One region of the Streptomyces sp. NPDC001714 genome, then DNA from elsewhere that is predicted to be linked to it. Evidence: riboswitches for the same ligand, from Rfam matches in the RefSeq annotation. Region 1 holds a riboswitch; each other region holds the start of a gene.
What was found. A riboswitch is a leader RNA that binds a small molecule or an ion and turns the genes downstream of it on or off. The one in region 1 is predicted to bind cyclic di-AMP.
Positions count from the first base shown of each region.

Region 2: another riboswitch for cyclic di-AMP. It lies ahead of ACFY0P_RS05925 (C40 family peptidase); the one in region 1 lies ahead of ACFY0P_RS35500 (transglycosylase family protein).
Region 3: another riboswitch for cyclic di-AMP. It lies ahead of ACFY0P_RS02020 (NlpC/P60 family protein); the one in region 1 lies ahead of ACFY0P_RS35500 (transglycosylase family protein).

Region 1 covers NZ_JBIAUL010000016.1:101,566-108,542, reverse strand. The annotation lists gene ACFY0P_RS35505 (transglycosylase family protein) at 547-1,542, shown strand; cyclic di-AMP (ydaO/yuaA leader) riboswitch at 1,725-1,899, shown strand; gene ACFY0P_RS35500 (transglycosylase family protein) at 1,904-2,575, shown strand; gene eno (phosphopyruvate hydratase) at 2,962-4,248, shown strand; gene ACFY0P_RS35490 (septum formation initiator family protein) at 4,366-4,842, shown strand; gene ACFY0P_RS35485 (DUF501 domain-containing protein) at 4,899-5,417, shown strand; gene ACFY0P_RS35480 (exopolyphosphatase) at 5,511-6,506, shown strand; gene ACFY0P_RS35475 (NAD(P)/FAD-dependent oxidoreductase) at 6,948-6,977, shown strand, end outside.
Region 2 covers NZ_JBIAUL010000002.1:302,329-309,305, reverse strand. The annotation lists gene ACFY0P_RS05940 (lipase family protein) at 234-1,550, opposite strand; gene ACFY0P_RS05935 (hypothetical protein) at 1,690-1,815, shown strand; gene ACFY0P_RS05930 (DUF1996 domain-containing protein) at 1,822-3,807, opposite strand; cyclic di-AMP (ydaO/yuaA leader) riboswitch at 4,215-4,393, shown strand; gene ACFY0P_RS05925 (C40 family peptidase) at 4,404-6,740, shown strand; gene ACFY0P_RS05920 (NAD-dependent epimerase/dehydratase family protein) at 6,758-6,977, opposite strand, start outside.
Region 3 covers NZ_JBIAUL010000001.1:424,171-431,147, forward strand. The annotation lists gene ACFY0P_RS01995 (PspC domain-containing protein) at 1-322, shown strand, start outside; gene ACFY0P_RS02000 (response regulator transcription factor) at 319-1,032, shown strand; gene ACFY0P_RS02005 (NlpC/P60 family protein) at 1,081-2,139, opposite strand; gene ACFY0P_RS02010 (hypothetical protein) at 2,598-2,951, shown strand; gene ACFY0P_RS02015 (tellurite resistance/C4-dicarboxylate transporter family protein) at 2,955-3,923, opposite strand; gene ACFY0P_RS02020 (NlpC/P60 family protein) at 4,201-5,373, opposite strand; cyclic di-AMP (ydaO/yuaA leader) riboswitch at 5,381-5,554, opposite strand; gene pcrA (DNA helicase PcrA) at 5,867-6,977, shown strand, end outside.

The DNA.
Region 1 (6,977 bases):
GGGCACCCACGAGGGAATTCCGACTGTTTCTCGGCACTATGTCCTGTCGCGCGTTAGATTCCCGGCAAAGCAAGAGGTCCCAGAGCCGGCCAGGGCTCCGGGACCTTGCCAGCCGTGAAGGGGCTGACGTGATCAACGCTACAGCTGTGTCCGTGCCCGCGGTCAACCGTGGACCGGAGCCGATTCGTACTGTTCCTGCGGCTCTTGAAGGGGGGTGGGTGGGGGGCCCGCCGCCGTGGGGGTACGCCATCGAGAGGACCGGCAGGCGCGGTTCGAGGCCTGTCATCGCCGAGGGCGAGGCCTCTCCAGCGTCAACCGCTCGTCCCACCCTTCGAGGCCACCGTGGGCATCACGGAAGCCAAGTGCCCAGGCCCGTACCGGTCCGTACGGGCAAAAGGTGACCGGCGTTCAAGTCTGTGATCTTCACGTGATCTACGCGGCATTAACTTGTGACAAGTGATCGTCTGCGGATACGTTCACCCATCAGCGCGGCGCCCCTGCGGGACCCGCCGCGCCGGTCACCGCTGTCGCTCGAAAGGTTTCCGCATGCTCTCCGGGAACGGTCGTCACCGTCGCCCCCGCCAGGCTCCGGCACTCCTCGTCGCGGCCGGGGTGACCGGCTCCGCCATCGCCATCCCGCTCCTCGGCGCGGTGAGCGCCAGCGCGGCCGACGGCTCCACCTGGGACCAGGTGGCCGAGTGCGAGAGCGGCGGCTCCTGGAGCGCCGACAACGGCACCGGCTACTACGGCGGCCTCCAGATCTCCCTGGACGACTGGAACAAGTACGGGGGCCAGGAGTACGCCACCACGCCCGACCAGGCGAGCCGTTCGCAGCAGATCGCGGTCGCCGAGAAGATACTCGCCGACCAGGGCACCAAGCCCTGGCGGACCTGCGCCCTGCTCGCCGGGCTCTCGTCCGACGACGCCTCGGTGAACGTCGACACGGGACTCGGCGACTCGGGTGGTTCGTCTGGTTCCTCCGGCTCATCGGATTCGTCCTCTGGGCTGTCCGACTCGTCCTCCTCCGGTTCCGACTCCTCTTCGGGCGCCACGGACTCCGCGAACGACTCCGCCACCCCCTCTCCGGACGCGAGTGCCGGCAGCGACTCGAAGACGGACACCTCCAGCAAATCCACCAAGACGGACAAGTCGGAATCCTCTGGCTCCGGTACCTCGAGGGCGAGTGAGAGTCCCGCCACTTCGGGGACCGACGACTCGGACAATTCGTCGCAGACCGGGGGTTCTTGGAGTCTGGTCGACACGGGTGCCGTCAGTGGTGGCGGCAAGCACCGTGGCGGCTCGGCGGACGAAAGCGTGACAAACGGTCAGAGTGCCACCTCCTCCGGCCGGCACGCCTCCAGTGGCGGCGGCACCTACACCGTCCGTGACGGCGACACCCTCGCCTCCATCGCCGACTCCCTTGACCTCGACGGCGGATGGCGCGCGCTCTACGCCGTGAACAAGGCCGACATCGGCACCGACCCGAACGCCATCACCCCCGGTCAGACCCTGAAACTCGGCAGCGAATCGGGCGAAAAGTAACGGGAGTTGACGCCCCGTTTCGAGTTGAATGTCCGTTTTGGTGAAAGTGTGGGATGAGTCTCAGAAGCCCTGATCATCTTTGAAATTCACCTGATGGCCTGTTTACGGTCAAGGCCGCTCGTCACCACGAGCCCCGGCCGTCGCAACGCCGAGTCCTGCCAGCGGCTGTCCGGGAACAGTCGTCGCGTCATGCGCCGTAGGCAGGAGCGGGGGACCCAAGGTAAGTGCCGGGACCGGTGGTTGAGGCCGCCGATCCGGCTCGGGGTGAAGCCGCGCACCGACACACGGGTGTGCGGCCGGGCAACTCAACCGGCCCGAACCCGACAGCTCACCTCGCAGGCGTCGGTGAGGGGATCGATCCATGCTGTTCTCCGGCAAGGGCAAGCACCGTCGTCCGTCCAAGGCCGTCCGCGCCATCGCTGTCGCCGGTGTCACCGGCGTCGCCGTCGCCGCCCCGCTGATGGCGGCCGGCAGCGCCTCCGCCGCCACCGCCTCCGAGTGGGACGCCGTCGCCCAGTGCGAGTCCGGTGGCAACTGGGCCATCAACACCGGCAACGGCTACTACGGCGGTCTGCAGTTCTCCGCCTCCACCTGGGCCGCGTACGGCGGCACGCAGTACGCCGCGCAGGCCAACCAGGCCACCAAGGCGCAGCAGATCCAGATCGCCGAGAAGGTCCTCGCCGCCCAGGGCAAGGGCGCCTGGCCGGTCTGCGGCACGGGCCTGTCCGGTGCCACCTACACCGGCAGCAGCTCCAGCTCGTCGAGCAGCAGCACCGCCACCCGCTCGACCGACACCCAGGCCGCCTCCCGCTCCGCCGAGCGCCCGGCCGCCAAGAAGACCGTCACCACCCCGACCGGCAAGAAGGTCAAGAAGGGCGACGGCGAGTACAAGGTCGTCAAGGGCGACACCCTCAGCTCGATCGCCGAGAAGCACAAGGTCAAGGGTGGCTGGCAGGCGCTGTTCAAGCTGAACAAGGACATCGTCGACGACGCCGACTTCATCTACCCGGGCCAGCAGCTGCACCTGAAGTAAGGCGCGGTGCGGCCGCCGTGAGTATGAGGCGGCGCCCAGCTGAACCACAGCTCCCACACAACCGTGGTCCCCATAGTGGAGGCCACGTGAGGGCCACCCCCGTCCCCCACGGGCCCCCGCTCCGGTGCGTTTTCCCCCGAACGCACCGGGGCGGGTTTCTCTTTGCCGTCCCCCTCTCGGCCCCCTCTTGGCCCGCTCTTCTTCCGTTCTTCATCGGGACCCCTTTGTTCCGCGCGTGAACAATGGGTACCGTCTGTGTGTCCACGGGCCGGTCGGTCGTGCCGGCCGACGGCCCTGGGACGGTTAGGCTCTAGTCGCAAGGCTGAGCAAGGGCCGACGAGGCCCACGTGCGCCCCGCACAACCAGCGTCACATCCCAAGAAGGAGATGCTCGTGCCGTCCATCGACGTCGTCGTAGCCCGGGAAATCCTGGACTCCCGAGGCAACCCCACGGTCGAGGTCGAGGTCGGCCTCGACGACGGCAGCACGGGTCGTGCCGCCGTCCCGTCCGGCGCCTCCACCGGTGCCTTCGAGGCCATCGAGCTCCGTGACGGCGACCCCAACCGCTACCTGGGCAAGGGCGTCGAGAAGGCCGTCCTCGCCGTCATCGAGCAGATCGGCCCCGAGCTCGTCGGCTACGACGCCACCGAGCAGCGCCTGATCGACCAGGCCATGTTCGACCTGGACGCCACGGACAACAAGGGCTCGCTCGGCGCCAACGCCATCCTCGGCGTCTCCCTCGCCGTCGCGCACGCCGCCTCCGAGGCGTCCGACCTGCCGCTGTTCCGCTACCTCGGTGGCCCGAACGCGCACCTGCTCCCCGTCCCGATGATGAACATCCTCAACGGCGGCTCGCACGCGGACTCCAACGTCGACATCCAGGAGTTCATGATCGCCCCGATCGGCGCGGAGTCCTTCTCCGAGGCGCTGCGCTGGGGTGCCGAGGTCTACCACACCCTCAAGAAGGTCCTGAAGTCGAAGGGCCTGTCCACCGGCCTCGGCGACGAGGGCGGCTTCGCCCCGAACCTGGACTCCAACCGCGCCGCGCTCGACCTCATCCTTGAGGCGATCAAGCAGGCCGGCTACGTCCCGGGTGAGCAGATCGCGCTCGCGCTCGACGTCGCCGCGTCCGAGTTCTACAAGGACGGCAAGTACGAGTTCGAGGGCAAGTCCCGCTCGGCCGCCGAGATGACCGAGTACTACGAGGAGCTCGTCGCCGCGTACCCGCTGGTCTCGATCGAGGACCCGCTGTTCGAGGACGACTGGGCCGGCTGGAAGGTCATCACCGACAAGCTCGGCGACAAGGTCCAGCTGGTCGGCGACGACCTGTTCGTCACCAACCCGGAGCGCCTGGCCCGCGGCATCGAGGAGGGCACCGCCAACGCCCTGCTGGTGAAGGTGAACCAGATCGGCTCCCTGACCGAGACCCTGGACGCCGTCGAGCTCGCCCAGCGCAACGGCTTCAAGTGCATGATGTCGCACCGCTCCGGCGAGACCGAGGACGTCACCATCGCCGACCTCGCCGTCGCCACCAACTGCGGCCAGATCAAGACCGGCGCCCCGGCCCGCTCCGAGCGCGTCGCCAAGTACAACCAGCTGCTGCGCATCGAGGAGATCCTCGACGACGCGGCGGTGTACGCGGGCCGCAGCGCCTTCCCGCGCTTCAAGGGCTGAGCCCGTACGTCCCCGTACGGCCCGTAGAGGGTAAGGCTTCGCCAGTCGTACGTACGTCCCCGTACCCGGTCCCGTACCGTGTGCGGGGACGTACGCACGTATCAGGGAGGCGGGGACATGGCCGTGAAGGACCGGGACCGGTTCTCCACCGCGACCAGGCTCAAGCTGCTCGGCGAGCAGACGGCGGCCCGGGTCTACCGTTCCCAGACCAGGCGCCAGGCCCGCCGCTCCCGGCTCACCGGCCGCGCCGCGCTGCTCGCGATCGTGCTGTGCACGATGGTCGTCGCGCTCGCCTATCCGATGCGCCAGTACGTCTCCCAGCGCGCCGAGATCTCCGACCTCGAACGCCGGCAGGAACAGGCCCGGCAGCGGGTCGAGCAGCTGCGGGACCTCAAGGCGCGGTGGCAGGACGACGCGTACGCCGAGCAGCAGATCCGGCAGCGGCTGCACTACGTGATGCCGGGGGAGACCGGGTACACCGTGATCGACCCCGGTGCCGCCAAGCAGGCGCACGCCTACCTCGGGGCGGCCGACCGGCCCTGGTACGCGAACGTCTGGGACGGCGTCGACAAGTCCGACGCGTCCGACCAGTGAGCAGCAGAACAGCAGAGCAGTAGCGCGCAGCAGCGCGGCAGAGCAGAAAGACAGGCATGGAAACGGCTCCTCCCTCCACTCCGCGCACCGAGCCGACCGACGCGGACGTCGAGGCCTTCAAGCAGCAGCTCGGGCGGCCGCCGCGCGGGTTGCGGGCGATCGCGCACCGGTGCCCGTGCGGGCAGCCGGACGTCGTGGAGACCGCGCCGCGGCTGCCGGACGGGACGCCGTTCCCGACGCTGTACTACCTGACGTGCCCGAAGGCCGCGTCCGCCATCGGGACCCTCGAGGCCAACGGCGTGATGAAGGAGATGACGGCGCGGCTGGAGAGCGATCCCGAGCTGGCGGCGGCGTACCGGGCCGCGCACGAGGACTACATCCGGCGCCGGGACGAGATCGAGGAGCTGACGGGCTTCCCCAGCGCCGGGGGGATGCCGGACCGGGTGAAGTGCCTGCACGTCCTGGTGGCCCATTCACTGGCCGCCGGCCCCGGCGTGAACCCGCTCGGCGACGAGGCGATCGCCATGCTCCCGGAGTGGTGGGCCAAGGGCGCCTGCGTAGTCCCCGGCGAGTGACGACCCCCCAGGGGGCTCCGCCCCCTGGACCCCCGAGACCTTCGCCCACCCAGCACCCGACTCGCTCGGTTGAATGAGTAAGGAACCACCGCCATGACCCGCGTCGCCGCCATCGATTGCGGTACCAACTCCATCCGGCTGCTCGTCGCCGACGCGAACCCGGAGACGGGGGAGCTCGTCGATCTGGACCGGCGGATGGTGATCGTGCGGCTCGGGCAGGGGGTGGACCGGACCGGGCGGCTCGCGCCGGAGGCGCTGCAGCGGACGTTCGCGGCCTGCCGTGAGTACGCCGCGGTCATCAAGGAGTACGGGGCGGAGCGGCTGCGGTTCGTGGCCACCTCCGCGTCCCGTGACGCCGAGAACCGGGACGAGTTCGTGCGCGGCGTGCTGGACATCCTCGGCGTCGAGCCGGAGGTCATCAGCGGCGACCAGGAGGCCGAGTTCTCCTTCACGGGCGCGACGAAGGAGCTGACGGGGCAAGACCAAGGGGACGCGGAGCGCCCTTCGATCGAGGGTGGTGGTGGGCGACGGGTGGGCGACCTCGCCAAGCCGTTCCTCGTGGTGGACATCGGCGGCGGGTCGACGGAGTTCGTCGTGGGCGACGCGCACGTGCGGGCCGCGCGGTCCGTGGACGTCGGGTGCGTGCGGATGACCGAGCGGCATCTCGTGCACGAGGGACATGTCAGCGACCCGCCCACCGAGGCGGAGACCGCTGCCATGCGGGCCGACATCGAGCGGGCCCTCGACCTCGCCGAGCAGACCGTGCCGCTGCGCGAGGCGCGCACCCTGGTCGGTCTCGCCGGCTCGGTCACCACCCTCTCCGCCATCCACCAGGAGCTGCCGGAGTACGACTCCGCGGCCATCCACCACTCCCGCATCCCCTACGCCCGGGTCCGGGAGATCACCGAGTGGCTGCTGCGGTCGACGCACGCCGAGCGGGCGGCGATCCCCTCCATGCATCCCGGGCGGGTCGACGTCATCGGCGCCGGCGCCCTCGTCCTCCTGTCGATCATGGAACGGGTGGGCGCGACGGAGGTCGTGGTGAGTGAGCACGACATTCTGGACGGCATCGCCTGGTCCGTCGCCTGACCCACAGGTCGGCGTGATCCATCCTCGGATGAGCATGCGAATCGACGGGTGAGCGCCCCGAACGGCCTGCGACACGCCGTGCCACGACACCCCGCCGGAAAACTTCGTGAAGTTCTTCACAAGGAATTCGGTGCAGGTGAGGGGTTCGGTGGGGGCTCTTGGACCGTTCGGGGGCTCAACGGCCCCGAGCGCGTGCTCAGGAGAGCGTTTCGGGGGTGTTCCGGGAGGTACTCGTGAGGGTGGCATCGGGTGCCCTCGCGGTGCCCCCGGAAGCCTGGAGAGGCAGCTCACGCGGCATTGACAACGGGTCGTATCGGAAGTGGGTTCCCGCCGATGACCATGACCTGTGTCACGTGGGCGGCGGAGTGTAGCACGACCCTTGTGGAAGCTTGTGAAGGGGCGCACGAGCGGCCCCCCTGAGGCGGGTGGATACTCGATGCCATGAGCACCACGGAGCGTCCCAGGATCCTC
Region 2 (6,977 bases), on a different contig from region 1:
GAGCCGGCCTCCCGGGATCGGACCACGGACAGGATCCGTGTCGCTGCCCCGGGGTCGAGTACGCCGGGGACCAGTGCGCCCAAGACCGTTTGGGGCGTGCGGCTGAGTGGGCTCACCCCTGCTCAGTCCACAGGAACGGTGTGGTGGACGATCAGCAAGGTCACACCAGCACCCTGACGTGCGGTGGGCGCCGACTGCGACGGCGGCGGGCACCGCACGTCAGGGCTTTCCGTTCATGGCTGTACCGGCAGGCTCCAGCAGTTGGAGCCTGCCGGTACGCCGGACAGCCGGGCCGTGAGCCAGGTGATGGCGTCCCCCTGGTCGGTGAGCAGCGGTTCGAGGTGGTTCAGCAGGGCGCGGCCCGCGCCCGGCAGGATGACCGGCACATAGGTGACGTCCGCACCCTCGTCGCACCAGTCCACGGCGAGCCGCCGGGCCTGTGCGTGCGGGACGAGGTCGTCGCTGACACCGGTCGCCAGCCGGACCGGGCTCGCGGGCGCGGTCCTGCCGATGCGCTGATCGCCCAGGAAGGCCTGGAGGGCGGGCTCCTCGCCGATGACCTCGGAGATGGAGCTCCCGTCGTTCGTCCAGGCGGTGCTGTGCTGGGAGCCGTACGCGAGGAGCGCGTCGCCGACGCACATCGTCGACAGGTCGGCGAGGGCCGCCCGGCCCGCCGCGCCGAGGTGGGCGTCGACGATGGGCCGGAGCGCCGGGTCGGCCTGGACGAAGCCGTTGACCGCCCAGCCGAGGGCGCCGGCCAGGTCGCTGCCGTCGATGGCCGCGGTGACGGCGGTGAGGTCGGCGGGCGGCGCCCCGGCGTAGGTGCCGGAGAGGGTGATGTCCGGGGCGTAGGCGGGCTGGAGCTCGGCGGCCGCGGCGGTCGCGCCGCCGCCCTGGCTGTACCCGAACAGGCCCACCCGCGAGGCCGCGGTGACCGAGGCACCGGTCAGGTTCCGGGCGGCGCGCACGGCGTCGAGGACGGCGTGGGCGCCGTCGAGCCGGTTGACGTAGGTGTGGAGCCGGTCCGTGGCGCCGAGTCCTACGTAGTCGGTGACGACGACCGCGACGCCTTCGGCGAGCAACCGGTAGATCGACAGGTCCTCGTAACCTACCGACACCGTCCGGCCGTTGAGGAGCAGCGGGTACTGCAGGCCCATGGAGGCGGCGCACTGGTCGCCCTGCCCCATGGTGCCGGGGGCCAGCGCGACCAGCGGGCGGGCGCCGGGGCCGAGCCAGGGGGCGCTGGGTTCGATGTAGGCGCCGGTGACGGCGACGGGGTCGCCCGCCGAGTCGGTGGACTTGTACATCAGCCGGGTCGCGGTGCCCGGCAGCGGGCCGGACAGGCTCGGCAGGCTCAGGGCCAGCGGGAGGGGTTCGGTGCGCACGAGGGCGCCGTCGGCCGTGGGCAGGGCTGCCGGCGGGTCGTAGAAGGCGGGGATGGTGACGCCCCGGGAGACCTCCGCCCGGGAGGCCGTGGCCTGCAGGGTCTGCAGACAGAGGCAGGCGGCAGCGGCGACGGCGGTGGCCAGCAGGCGAACGCGGACAGGCATGGGGAACCTCCTGGACGTGCTGGACGTGGGAGGTGCAACGGACGTCCCCGGAGCGGCCGACGGGGCAGGTGCGGTTTACCCGACGGTAACGAGCCGCACATTACCGGCGGTAGCAGTCGTCAGGTTACGGTTCAGTAATATGACGGTCGGTCAACAGGCCCGCACGGCCCCCGCAGTAACGCGCCTGGGCGGACTCGACAGCGCGGAGCACGACGAGATGCTCCCCACGTCCGAGCCCGCCCAGGACAGACTGCGCAGCAGGTGAGAAGGGTCAGACCGAGTTCCGCTTGGTGCGCCACAGCAGCGCGGCCCCGGCGGCCAGCAGCAGCCCGCCGAAGACCGCGGGCCACAGGTGGGCGCCGGTCTCGGCGAGACCGCCCTGGACGGCCTGGGGCTCGGTCTGCGAACCGGTGGCCGGTGTCTCCTGGCCGGCCGGTACGGCGGCCGCCGTGCCGGTCGGCGCGGCGGTGCTGCCGGCCGGGGCCTCGGTGTCGGGCCGCTGCGTCGGCTCGCTGATCACACCGCCGCCCGACGACTTGGTGGTCGACGTCTTCTTCGGCGACGCGGTCGCGTAGACCCTCGGCAGCCCGGTGCCGCCGGAGCCGGAGCCGGGCGCGGTGGCGGTGGCGGTGGCGGTGGCGGTGGCGGTCTCCGTGGCCGGGGTGTCGGCCGGGGGCTCGGACGACGGCTGATCGGGGGACGGCCGGCCGGAGGACGGCTGATCGGTCGCCGGCGCGGACGGCTCGGCGCTCTGCGTCTCGGCCGGCGGGGTGACCGGGCTCGCGGTCCCGCTCGGCTCCGCGCTCTGGGACGGCGGCTGCTCGTCGGCCCCCGCACCGCACTTGCGACCGGAGTTGATGCAGTCGACCATCTTCCGCATCAGGCTCTCGTCGAAGACGTTGATGAAGTCGCCGTGGTCGGTGACCGGCTTGTGCAGCTGCTCGGGGAACGAGTCCACCGCGAACAGCGGGACCGTACGGCCGCCGTCCTGGAGGCTCGGAGCGTCCACGTCGTAGACGATGCGCTGCACCAGCTGCGGGATGGCCTGGAAACCGGCCGGGCAGCTGCCGTCGGGAGCCTCGAACGCCACGTGGGTGCGGTGGTTGGCGCTGTCGATGTTCCGGCCGTCCCAGCAGCTCTGGAACCTGAACGTGCGCACGACGTCACTGCCGGAGGGGCAGAGCGGGTACTTGTCCTTGAGCTGCCGGTCCTCGTAACCGGTGCAGCTCCAGGAGGCGTTGGCGTTGGCCGGGCCGTTGACGAACGCCTTGGCGTCGCCGGTGATGATGCGCAGCAGCCGGGGCATCTCGGTGACCTTGGAGGTCGGGTTGCCCTCGAAGGTCAGCGTGACCTCCTTCGCCGTGACGATCTGCCCCGCGTTGCCCTCGGTGCCGCCGCCCGGCTTGTCGGCGTCCCGCTCCTGCTTGCCGTTCTGCAGCCGCAGCACGGGCCAGTAGTACGTGGACTTGTCGCCCTGGTCCGCGCAGCTGGTGTCGGCGTTCGCGAGGTCCTGGTCGCTGGCGAAGGCGTTGTTGGACTGGTTGCCGATGTAGTCGTGGAAGTGGTGGGCGCCGTTGGAGACACCGGGCGCGACGATCACGTTGTCCGAGTTGAACAGGCCGTTCGCGTTGACGCCGCAGCTGGAGCTGAAGGTGCCGGTGGAGCCGCCGGGTTGCTCGGCCGGGGTCGCGACGTTCGGCTGGACGGAGGTGATGTCCGCGTAGTCGGAGGCGACCGGGCCGTTGCCGCCCTGGCCGACCGCACCGGTGCCCTGGCTCGGCGCCGCGCTGCCCTGGCCGCTCTGGCTCGGCGTGGCACTGCCCTGGGGCGTGGCCGACTGCCCGTCGCCCTGGTTCGAGGAGCGGAGGGTGCAGGCGGCGAGGTCGTCGAGGCCCTGCGGGCGGTCGCCCTCGCGGGCGATGGCGTCGGAGATGCGCTGGATCGACTCGGACCGCTTCTCCTTCAGCGGATTCATGATCGTCTCGTCGGCGAGGCCGGGGTTCTGCTCGATTGCCGCCGCGGACTGGGTGAGTTGCTGGTAGGCGGCCGCGATCTGCTGGTCCAGCTGGGCGAGTTCGCGGTCGACGTCGGCCCGGGCCGCGTCGGGCACCGCCGTCAGCCGGCTGCCGACGTCGGGGCAGTAGACCGTGGGAGCGGAGAGCACCTGGCCGGTGGCGACCTGGCCCTGCTGGTCCCCGCCGCCCTCGGTGGCCGAGGCGTAGACGTTCACCGCGACCAGTCCTCCGCCGCCGAGCATCAGGGCGACCGCTGCAAAGGTCGCGCGCTGTGCGCCGGTCGGGCGTCTGCGCCTGTTGCGTCTCAAGGTCGTTCCCCTGCGTGTCGTAGGCGGCCGGGCATGGAAATCCCCCGCCCTATACGGCCCACGGCGCCATCGTGTTCAACAGACCCACGAATTCACGGTGACCTCACAGAAAGCGCGTGCCCGGGAGCAGGGTGAACGCGACCGACGGCAACGCCCCGGTGACCCTGCGAATGCAATGGATGCGCGCGAAATGCCGTTCCGTACGGTCGAGTTCCGAACGCTAAGACGAACATCACAAATACGTATCGGACAATAGCCACTTCAACCTTCACACGAGTGACACAAGTTGGCTAAGTTGACGGGCAAGCCGCTCGGCTCCCCCCGGCGAATCCCGTCGGGCCGCGCGGCCTCCGCCGAGTCCGGTGCCCCGCAGGGGCGGATCCGGAGCCGGGGACCCAACCGAACCACTGGGGTGAATCGGCCGACCGTCCGCAAGGGCAGAGGCCGTAGGGCATGCCTTCCGGACTTCACCGCGCCCGAACCCGACAGCTAACCCGGTAGGCGGAGTACGGAAGGAGCACGACCCCTCAATGGCGCCCGAGAGCCGTGACGAGGTTCGACAGCGGATCGACAGCCTCTACGACCAGGCTGAGAACGCCACCGGGAACTACAACGCCACCCGTGCGATGAGCGGGGGCTCGCGCTCACGTGGTGTCCCGCTGTTCAAACGGCCCCGTCGCGACGACCCGGGCCTCGACAACATCGCCCGGGAGTGGTTCGAGGGAGCGCGCTCGAAGCTGGGGCCGAGCGTTCCGGCCGCGCTGCCCACCGACCGGCTGCCCAGCCGGCCCGGCCCGCGCCGGCCCGTCAGCGCCATGGCCGCCGACCTGCTCGGCCAGCTGGAGGACTCGGGCCCGGCCCGGCTGGAGCTGACCGCGGGGCCGTCCGCGCAGAGCGAGATCGAGGTCGTCCGTGAGCTGCCGGCGCGCCCGAAGCTGGAGTTGACGGCGGGGCCCGCGGCGGCGCTGCCCGCGGGGACTATGGGTGGGCCCAGGACGCTGCCCGCCGCCGCGCCGCAGCGGCCTACGCCGGGTACCTCCAAGACCAAGAACCAGCTCAAGCTCGCCAAGGCCCGCGAGATGCTGTCCCAGCGCACCGGGCAGCGGGCGGTCGCCGCCCTCGAACCCGCCCCGGCCCCGATGCCGGTCGCCCAGGCCGCTCCGCCGGCACCCAGCCCCTGGCCCACGCCCGAGGCCCCGGCGCAGCAGTGGCAGGCTCCGGCCGCCGGCATACCGAACCAGCGCACCGGCAGCGGCTCCGCCCGCACCGACTCCCTCGCCGCCACGCGCGCGCTCCCGGCGGTGACCGAGACGGGCGGCATCCCGATCGTGTCCCCGTCGGACACCGGTACCTTCCGCATCATGACCCCGGGCGGTACCGACAGCACCCCGACCCGGGCCCCGGCGGACTCGAGCGGCTTCCGCATCATGACCCCCGGCGGCGCCGACAGCACCCCGACTCAGGCCCCGGCGGACTCGAGCGGCTTCCGCATCATGACCCCCGGCGGCTCGGGCGGCGGGACCTACCAGACCGCGCCCCCCATGGACGCGGGCGCCGCCCAGGCTCCGGCCCCGTCCCCGGGGGACTCCGGCTCCTTCCGCATCATGACGCCGGGCGCCACGGGCTCGTTCCCGATGCCGACCGCGGCCGACGCGGGCGCCTTCCCGACCACGGACCCCATGAGCACGAGCGCCTTCCCGACCGCCACCCCCGCGAACAGCGGCGCCTTCCCGACCGCGGACCCCATGAGCACGAGCGTCTTCCCGACCGCGGACCCCATGAGCACGAGCGCCTTCCCGACCGCGGCGCCCGCGGTTCCCGCTGCCGCTCCCGCCCCGGCCCCGATGGACGCCGGCGGATTCCGGGTCATGTCGCCGAACGCGGCCGCCGCCTACACCGATCTGCCTCCGGCCGCCGCCTACAGCGACGTCCCCCTGGCCACCCCCGACACCGCCTACGCCGTCGGCGCGTACAGCGCAGCGGCCGCCGCCCCCGTGCCGCCCGTGGCCGCCATGCCGCCGGCCGCCCCCTTCGCCGCGGCACCCGCCGCCGACATGTCCGGCGCCTACGCGGCCGGCATGCAGCCCGCCGACGGTGCCTACGCCTACGCCGCCACCACGGCCATGCCCACGGCGACGGCAGACCCCGCCGCCGCGATGCCAACGCCGATGGGGGCACCCATGGCGGCCCCCATGGCCATGCCCGCCGCCGCGATGCCGACGCCCATGCCGGCACCGATGGCGGCACCCATGACGGCACCCCCCGCACCGGCGACGGCCGCGGTGCCGACGGCCATGACCGCGCCGCCCGAGGCGATGATGATGGCCGCGCCCACCATGGCGATGCCCACGGCCGCCCCGGCCCCGGTCGTCACCGCCCCGCTCCCCACCACCCCCCTGCCGACCGCACCCCCGCAGGTCCCCGCCCCGGTGGCCACCGCAGCCGCGCCCGCACCGGGCGCCTACGCCGAACCCGGGGTCTTCCTCCAGCCGGGCGTCACGGCCGAGCCGGGCAAGGCCATGAAGGCGCTGGCGTTCGCGCGGGAGCAGATCGGCCGGCCGTGCGTCTGGGGGGCGACCGGGCCGGGGGCGTACGACTGCTCCAGCCTGACCCAGGCCGCCTGGCGCGCCGCCGGCGTCACGCTGCCGCGCACCGCGCCGGAACAGACCCTGGCCGGCACCCCGATCACGCTGGCCGCGATCGAGCCCGGCGACCTGGTCTTCTTCTTCGACGACGACAGCCACGTCGGGATCTACGCGGGCGGCGGCGCGATGGTGCACGCGCCGAGTCCCGGGGCGCTCATCCGCGAGGAGTCGATCTACAACGCCGGGGAGTCGGCGATCCACCGGGTGATCCGCCCGGCCTGACCCCCTGGCCGTCGGGGTCAGACCCTCCGCCGCCGGGTGCGCCAGCTCTCGTGGTGGTCCAGGAGGGTCTCCTCGACGGGCCGGTAGGCAAGGCCCAGTTCGTGGACGCTGCGGCCGTTGTCGACGCGGAAGCGGATGCCGAGGTGCTTGCGTATGTAGTCCTGGGTGAGGCCGAAGAGCGGGCCCAGGACCCGTACCGGCCCGTGCGGAAGCGCGGTGCGTGGCAGGCGGGGGTCC
Region 3 (6,977 bases), on a different contig from region 1:
GGTCGGGGACTGTCCGCTCGACGAGCGGACGGGCGCGCAGATGCAGGCCGCGCGCGAGGCGATGGTCAACGCGGCCAAGTACGGTGGCGAGGGCGGCGCCGTCCAGGTCTACGCCGAGGTCGAGGGCAGGACGGTCTTCGTGTCCGTCCGTGACCGCGGTCCCGGCTTCGACCTCGACTCGATACCCGCCGACCGCATGGGTGTCAGAGAATCGGTCATCGGCCGCATGGAACGTCATGGCGGCACCGCACGGCTGCGGTCCGTGCCGGGCGGCGGCACGGAGGTCGAGCTGGAGATGGAGAGGGCGGAGAAGACGTCATGAGCGACGCGACCGAGGCGAACGGCCCGGCGGAAGGCGCGGAGAAGGCCGGGCGTCGGGTGCGTGTGGTCCTCGTCGACGACCACCGGATGTTCCGGACGGGCGTCCAGGCCGAGATCGGCCAGACCGAGCAGACCGGCGTCGAGGTGGTCGGCGAGGCCGCCGACGTCGACCAGGCGGTCTCGGTGATCACCGCGACCCGGCCCGAGGTGGTCCTCCTGGACGTGCACCTGCCGGGCGGCGGTGGGGTCGAGGTGCTGCGCCGGTGCGCCCCGTTGATGGCGGATGCCGAGCAGCCGGTGCGCTTCCTCGCGCTGTCCGTCTCGGATGCCGCCGAGGACGTGATCGGCGTGATCCGGGGCGGCGCCCGCGGCTACGTCACCAAGACCATCACCGGCACCGATCTGGTCGACTCGATCTTCCGGGTCCAGGAGGGCGACGCCGTCTTCTCGCCGCGGCTCGCCGGGTTCGTCCTGGACGCCTTCGCCTCCACCGACGCCCCGCCGGTCGACGAGGACCTCGACCGTCTCACCCAGCGGGAGCGCGAGGTCCTGCGCCTCATCGCCCGCGGCTACGCCTACAAGGAGATCGCCAAGCAGCTGTTCATCTCCGTCAAGACGGTCGAGTCCCATGTGTCGGCGGTCCTGCGGAAGCTGCAGCTGTCGAACCGGCACGAGCTGACCCGCTGGGCGACCGCGCGCCGCCTGGTCTGAGGCTCGCGCCGGCTGTCCGAGGCTGCCCGGAGGGCCGCGTGCGGCCGCTCAGACGACCCGCGTCGCCCCGGCGAACGGCATCTCGTCGATGGGTGCGATCCGTACCGGAGCCGACGGGTTGGGCGCGTGGATCATCTGGCCGTTGCCGATGTAGATGCCGACGTGGCTGATGCCCGAGTAGAAGAACACCAAGTCGCCCGGCTGGAGTTCGGAGCGGGAGACGCGGCGGCCGGCGTTGATCTGGGCGTAGGTGGTGCGGGGGATGGAGACGCCGGCGGAGCGGTAGGCGGCCTGGGCGAGGCCCGAGCAGTCGAAGGCGTCGGGTCCGGTCGCGCCCCAGACATAGGGGCTGCCGAGCTTCGAGTAGGCGTAGGCGACGGCGGCCGCGGCGCGGGAGTCGGTGGCGGCGACATCGCCGGCGGCCAGGGGGGCGCGGGCGTCCGACGCGGAGCGTGAGGCACGTCCGGTGCCGTCGTCCGCCGCGACCGCCGCCCGCTGCTGCGGTGACAGCCGGTCCAGCAGCTGTCGGGCCTCGCTCAGTTTGCCGTTGATGGCGGTCTTCTCCCGCCTCAGCTCGGCCTGCCGGGACCGCAGCGAGGTGAGCCGGACGTGTGCCGCGCCCCGCAACTGCTCGATCTCCCGCAGCTGTTGCCGTACCCGCGCCACCGCACCGGCCTGCCGGTCGCCGGCCCGCTCGGCGAACGCCGCGTTGTCCAGGTACTGGTCGGGATCGCTGGACAGCGCCAGCTGCCAGGACGGGTCGATGCCGCCGTCGCGGTACTGCGCGGCCGCTATGGAACCGAGCGCGTCCCGGGCGGAGTTGAGCTTCTCCTGCGCACGGGCGGTCTCGTCCTGCAGCGACTTCAGCCGTCGCTGGGCCGTGTCGGCCTTGTCCTTCGCTCCGTCGTACTTCTGGGTGGCCGCCTCGGCCTCCTGGTACAGCTGGTCCACCTTGGCCTTCACCTGCGCCGGTGTCAGTTGCGGCTCGGCGTTTCCGGTCCCTTCGAAGGCCGTCGCGGTGGCCGCGCCCGCCAGGGCGAGGGTGACGGCCGTGCGGGCCGTGTTGCCGCCGAGCGAGCTCTGTCGGGGCTTGCGGTGCGCTGCCACCTGGACTGTCCCGTCCTTTCGTACGACCGCCGTCTCGTCCGTGGGCACGCCAGGGGGAGCGTCCGTACGGCCGCGGGGCAGTGCGGATCACGCGTCCGGCGGCGGCCCGCGCAGGGGGAGCTGGCCGCCGCCGGATCTTCTCGGCGGTGGTGTCCGACTGCCGCCCCTGGCCCGGGCGGCGGTGGGGAGTCGGTCACCTGGGGGAGGACGGTAGGCCCGGGTGTGTCGGCTTGGTAACGCGATGCACGGAATTGGCGGGACCAGATCGTTACCCGACGGTATGTGAACGGGATTCCGGCCCGCAGTCGTCGGCTTCTCGGGGTGGGATGACCGAAGCGGCGGTTCCCGGGCTGGAGGGGGACACGGGGTGCTATGGGGTGCATATATGCGGGGCGGCGGGCGCCGGGGGAGGGGCCGGTGCCCGGTGCCCCGTGCGGCCCTGATTAGGCTCCGGGGCCATGGACGTACTCATCCATCTCTTCGTCGGCCTGCACATCATCGGCATCGCCGCGCTCCTCGGCGGCTTCCTCACCCAGATGAAGGCGATGGGCCAGGGCACGGCACGGTTCGTCCCCGGGATGCTGCACGGCGCGTTCACCATGCTCGCGACCGGCGTGATCCTGGTCGGCCTCAACGAGGCCGACGGCCACCACGTCAACACCGTCAAGATCGGCGTGAAGCTCGCCCTGCTGATCGTGATCCTGGGGCTCGTCTACGTGAAACGGGACGACGAGAAGGTGGAGAAGGGCGCCTTCGGCCTGGTGGGCCTGCTCACGATGGCGAACATCTTCATCGCCGTGCTGTGGACATGACCCTCAGCCGGTCTTCCTGAGAGCGGCCCGGGCGCCCGCCGCCGCGCCGGCCGCGACCGTCAGCCAGGCCGCCACCGTGACCCACACCAGCACCCGCCCCGGCCACTTCGGCCACGCGCCGCCGACGGCGGCTTCGGCCGACAGCGCCGCCGTCGCCGTCATCCCCATCGGGAACACCGTCGACCAGCGGCGCACGTCGTACCGGAGCCGGGGCCACGCCACCTCCGCGGCCAGCAGGACCACGTACCAGGCCAGGCCCAGGATCAGCAGTGCCACCGTCACCACGCGCAGGACGCCCCGGTCGTCGTCGTTCCACAGGTACAGCCGCGCACTGTCGGCGGCCAGCAGCCGCGCCCCGGCCAGCGCCGAGATCGCGAGCGCGCCGCCCGCCACCCACTGGTCACCGGGCCTCTGGGCGATCTGCCGCCACTCGAACCGGGGCACCGCGAGCCCGTACATCGCCAGCCCCAGCCAGAACAGGACCAGCGAGAGGTGTGCGAGCCACGCCGTCGTCAGGGCCGCCGCCAGCGTCGCACCCAGCACGGCCGGCCCCTGCGTGGCCACACAGGCCAGGAACACCGCGCCGGGCATCCGCGGCTTCCAGCGCCGCACGACGAGGATCAGCAGCGGCGGCCACAGCACCACCGACAGCGCCAGCAGGGCCTCGGCGAGGGTCTGCCACCCGAGCGCCGAGAACCGCGTCCCCAGCACCGTCGTCGCCGCCACGGCGGTGAGGGCGCCCGGCGTCCGGGCCTCCTGCGCCCACCGCCGGCGGTCGCGCGCCAGCCGTACGACGAAGTCCGCGGCCAGCGCCGGCCACATCACGCAGGCCACCACCAGCGCCACCCGGGACACGGTCTCCGCGCCCGCCAGGTGCAACCCCACCGACATGGTGCCGGTGGCCATCACGGCGGCCCCGGCCGCCGGCGGACGCTGCGCCCACCAGGCGCGGAGGGGTGAAATGCCGGACATGCTCCTGATGCTAGGGAGAGTCGGCCGTGGTACGAGCGGGGCACGCGCGCGTGCGGCCCGTGAACCGTGCGATCCGCGGTGGAGCGCGAGCGGGTGCGGAGGAGTGGCTGGAGGCGTGCGAGGTCTGGAGGTGCGCCGTGGCCCGCTGGGAGCGGTGGCGCGAGGGGGTGCGGTGGAGCGGCCGCGGGTGCGTGGGGGGAGGCGGGCGCCGTGGCGCGCGAACGCCGGCGAAGGGGAGCGGGAGGGGGCGCCCCACGGGTGATGGGCGCCCCCTTGGTCAGGCCGGGCGGACCACGCTGTGGATGATCGACTCGCCGCCGTAGTAGATCGACTCCTCCCGGACGTAGGCGCCGGGCTTCGGGGCGTGGATCATCATGCCGTTGCCGATGTAGATGCCGACGTGGCTGACGTCGCCGTAGAAGAAGACCAGGTCGCCGGGCTGGGCGTCGGCGAGGGAGACGGTGGTGCCGGCGTTCACCTGGTCGTAGGTGGTGCGCGGCAGGGAGACGCCCGCGGCCTTCCAGGCGGCCTGGGAGAGCCCGGAGCAGTCGCAGGAGCCGGGGCCGGTGGCGCCCCAGACGTACGGCTTGCCGATCTGCGCGCGGGCGAAGGCGATCGCCTTGGCGGCCTTCGTGGCATAGGCGGAGGAGGAACCGCCCGACGTGCCGGAGGAGGAGCTGCCCGACGTGCCGGAGGAGGGGCTGCCCGACGCGGCGGACGACGACGTCTCCTGGTCGGCCGCCGCGGCCTGCTGCTTCGCCAGCTCCGCCGCCTTGCGGTCCGCCGCTTCCTGCTGCTGCTTCTCGATCGCCGCCAGCCGGGCCTTCTCCGCGGCCGTCAGCCGCGACAGCAGCTCCCGCGCGGAGGCCAGTTTCGTCTGCACGGTGGTCTTGGCCGTCTTGAGGTCGTCCTGCGTCTCGGTGAGCGTCTCGAGGCTCCGGGTGGCCTCCTGCCGCTTCTTCATGGTCGCGGACTGCTGCGTGACGTAGTCGTCGACCGCGTCCTTCTGGCGCGAGGTCAGCCGGCTCATCAGCTGGTCCTGGTCGAAGTAGTCCTGGGGACTGTCCGCGAGCAGGAAGGTCGCCGTGTCGGGAACGCTCGCCCCGGTCCGGTACTGGGCCGCGGCGAACGAACCCAGTTCCTCACGCGCCTTGTTCAGCCGGTCCGTGCGCCGGGCGACGTCGTCGAGCAGGGTGTCGACCTGCCTGCGCTGCTTGCCGGTCCTCTCCTCGGCCGCGTTGTACTTCTCGGTGGCCGACTCCGCCTGTCGGTAGAGAGCGTCGACCTTCTTCTCGACCTCCTCCAGGCTCGGCTTGCCGTCCCCGGAGGGCGCGGCCTCGGCCGTCTGGGAGAACAGGGCCATGGAGGTGAGGGCGGCGGTGGCCAGCGCGGGGGTGCGTATGCCTGCCGCGCGTGTTCCTGACGGCCGGGACTTGCGGTGCGACGCCAACGGGGGCGACTCCTTCCAGCGTTCCGCCTACCGAGTTAGCTGTCGGGTTCGGGCGGGTGGTTCGGAAGGGTTGCCCTACGGTCCGGTCCCCGGAGGGAGTCGGGACCGATTCACCCCGGGATCGGTGTGGGTCCCCGGCTCCGGATGCGCTGCGGCGCCCCGGACTCGGCGGAGGCCGTGCGGCCCGGCGACGTTCGCCGGTGGGGGTCGTACGGCCTGCCCGGCACGCTAGCCAACTCGTGTGGCCTCTGTGAAGGTTGATGTGCGATATGCCCGATACATTTTCGTGACCTTGGCGTAGGGGTTTGTTCGGGTGGGGTGGTCTGGGGCGTTATGGGCCACTTGCCCGGGAGGATCGACGGGTTCACGGGATGCGTTCGCGGCTGGATGACGCGCGTCGACCGGCCGTGACGGAGTGGATCTGTTCGGTCACCGGGGCGAGTTTTCGGGGCGGCGACCGGTTGTCGGTGGGGCGCCCTAGACTCGGAGAGCGATGAGCAGCCTCTTTGACGACAGCTTCCTGGCGAGCCTCCAGGCCCCCCGCGGCCATGACGAGGAACCCCCGCCGCCGCCCGAGGACGAGCACGCTCCGGAGCCGGTTCCGGACGATCTGTTCGGCGGGAAGTTCGACGTGCCCCCGGACCGGGACGCCTACTACCGCGACGGCGCCGCCCGCCCCGCCCTGGACCCGGCCGCGCTCCTGGAGGGGCTCAACGAGAACCAGCGGGCGGCCGTCGTGCACGCCGGCTCCCCGCTGCTCATCGTGGCCGGCGCCGGTTCCGGCAAGACGCGCGTACTCACCCACCGCATCGCGCACCTGCTCGGCGCGCGCCAGGTGCACCCGGGCCAGATCCTCGCGATCACCTTCACCAACAAGGCCGCGGGCGAGATGAAGGAACGCGTCGAGCACCTCGTGGGCCCGCGCGCGAACGCGATGTGGGTGATGACCTTCCACAGCGCCTGCGTGCGGATCCTCCGCAGGGAGAGCAAGAAGCTCGGCTTCACCTCCTCCTTCTCGATCTACGACGCGGCCGACTCCAAGCGCCTGATGGCCCTGGTCTGCCGGGACCTGGACCTCGACCCCAAGCGGTTCCCGCCGAAGTCGTTCAGCGCCCAGGTCAGCAACCTCAAGAACGAGCTGGTCGACGAGGAGGACTTCGCCGCCCGGGCGAGCGACGGCTTCGAGAAGACCCTCGCCCAGGCCTACGCCCTCTACCAGTCGCGGCTGCGCGAGGCGAACGCCCTCGACTTCGACGACCTGATCATGACGACGGTCAACCTGCTGCGCGCCTTCCCGGACGTCGCCGAGCACTACCGCCGCCGCTTCCGGCACGTCCTGGTCGACGAGTACCAGGACACCAACCACGCCCAGTACGCGCTCGTGCGCGAGCTGGTCGGCACCGGCGCACACGCCCCGGACACCCCACCCGGCGAGCACGACCTGCCCCCCGCCGAGCTCTGCGTCGTCGGTGACGCCGACCAGTCGATCTACGCCTTCCGGGGCGCGACGATCCGCAACATCCTCCAGTTCGAGGAGGACTACCCGAACGCGACGACGATCCTCCTGGAGCAGAACTACCGCTCCACGCAGACGATCCTGAGCG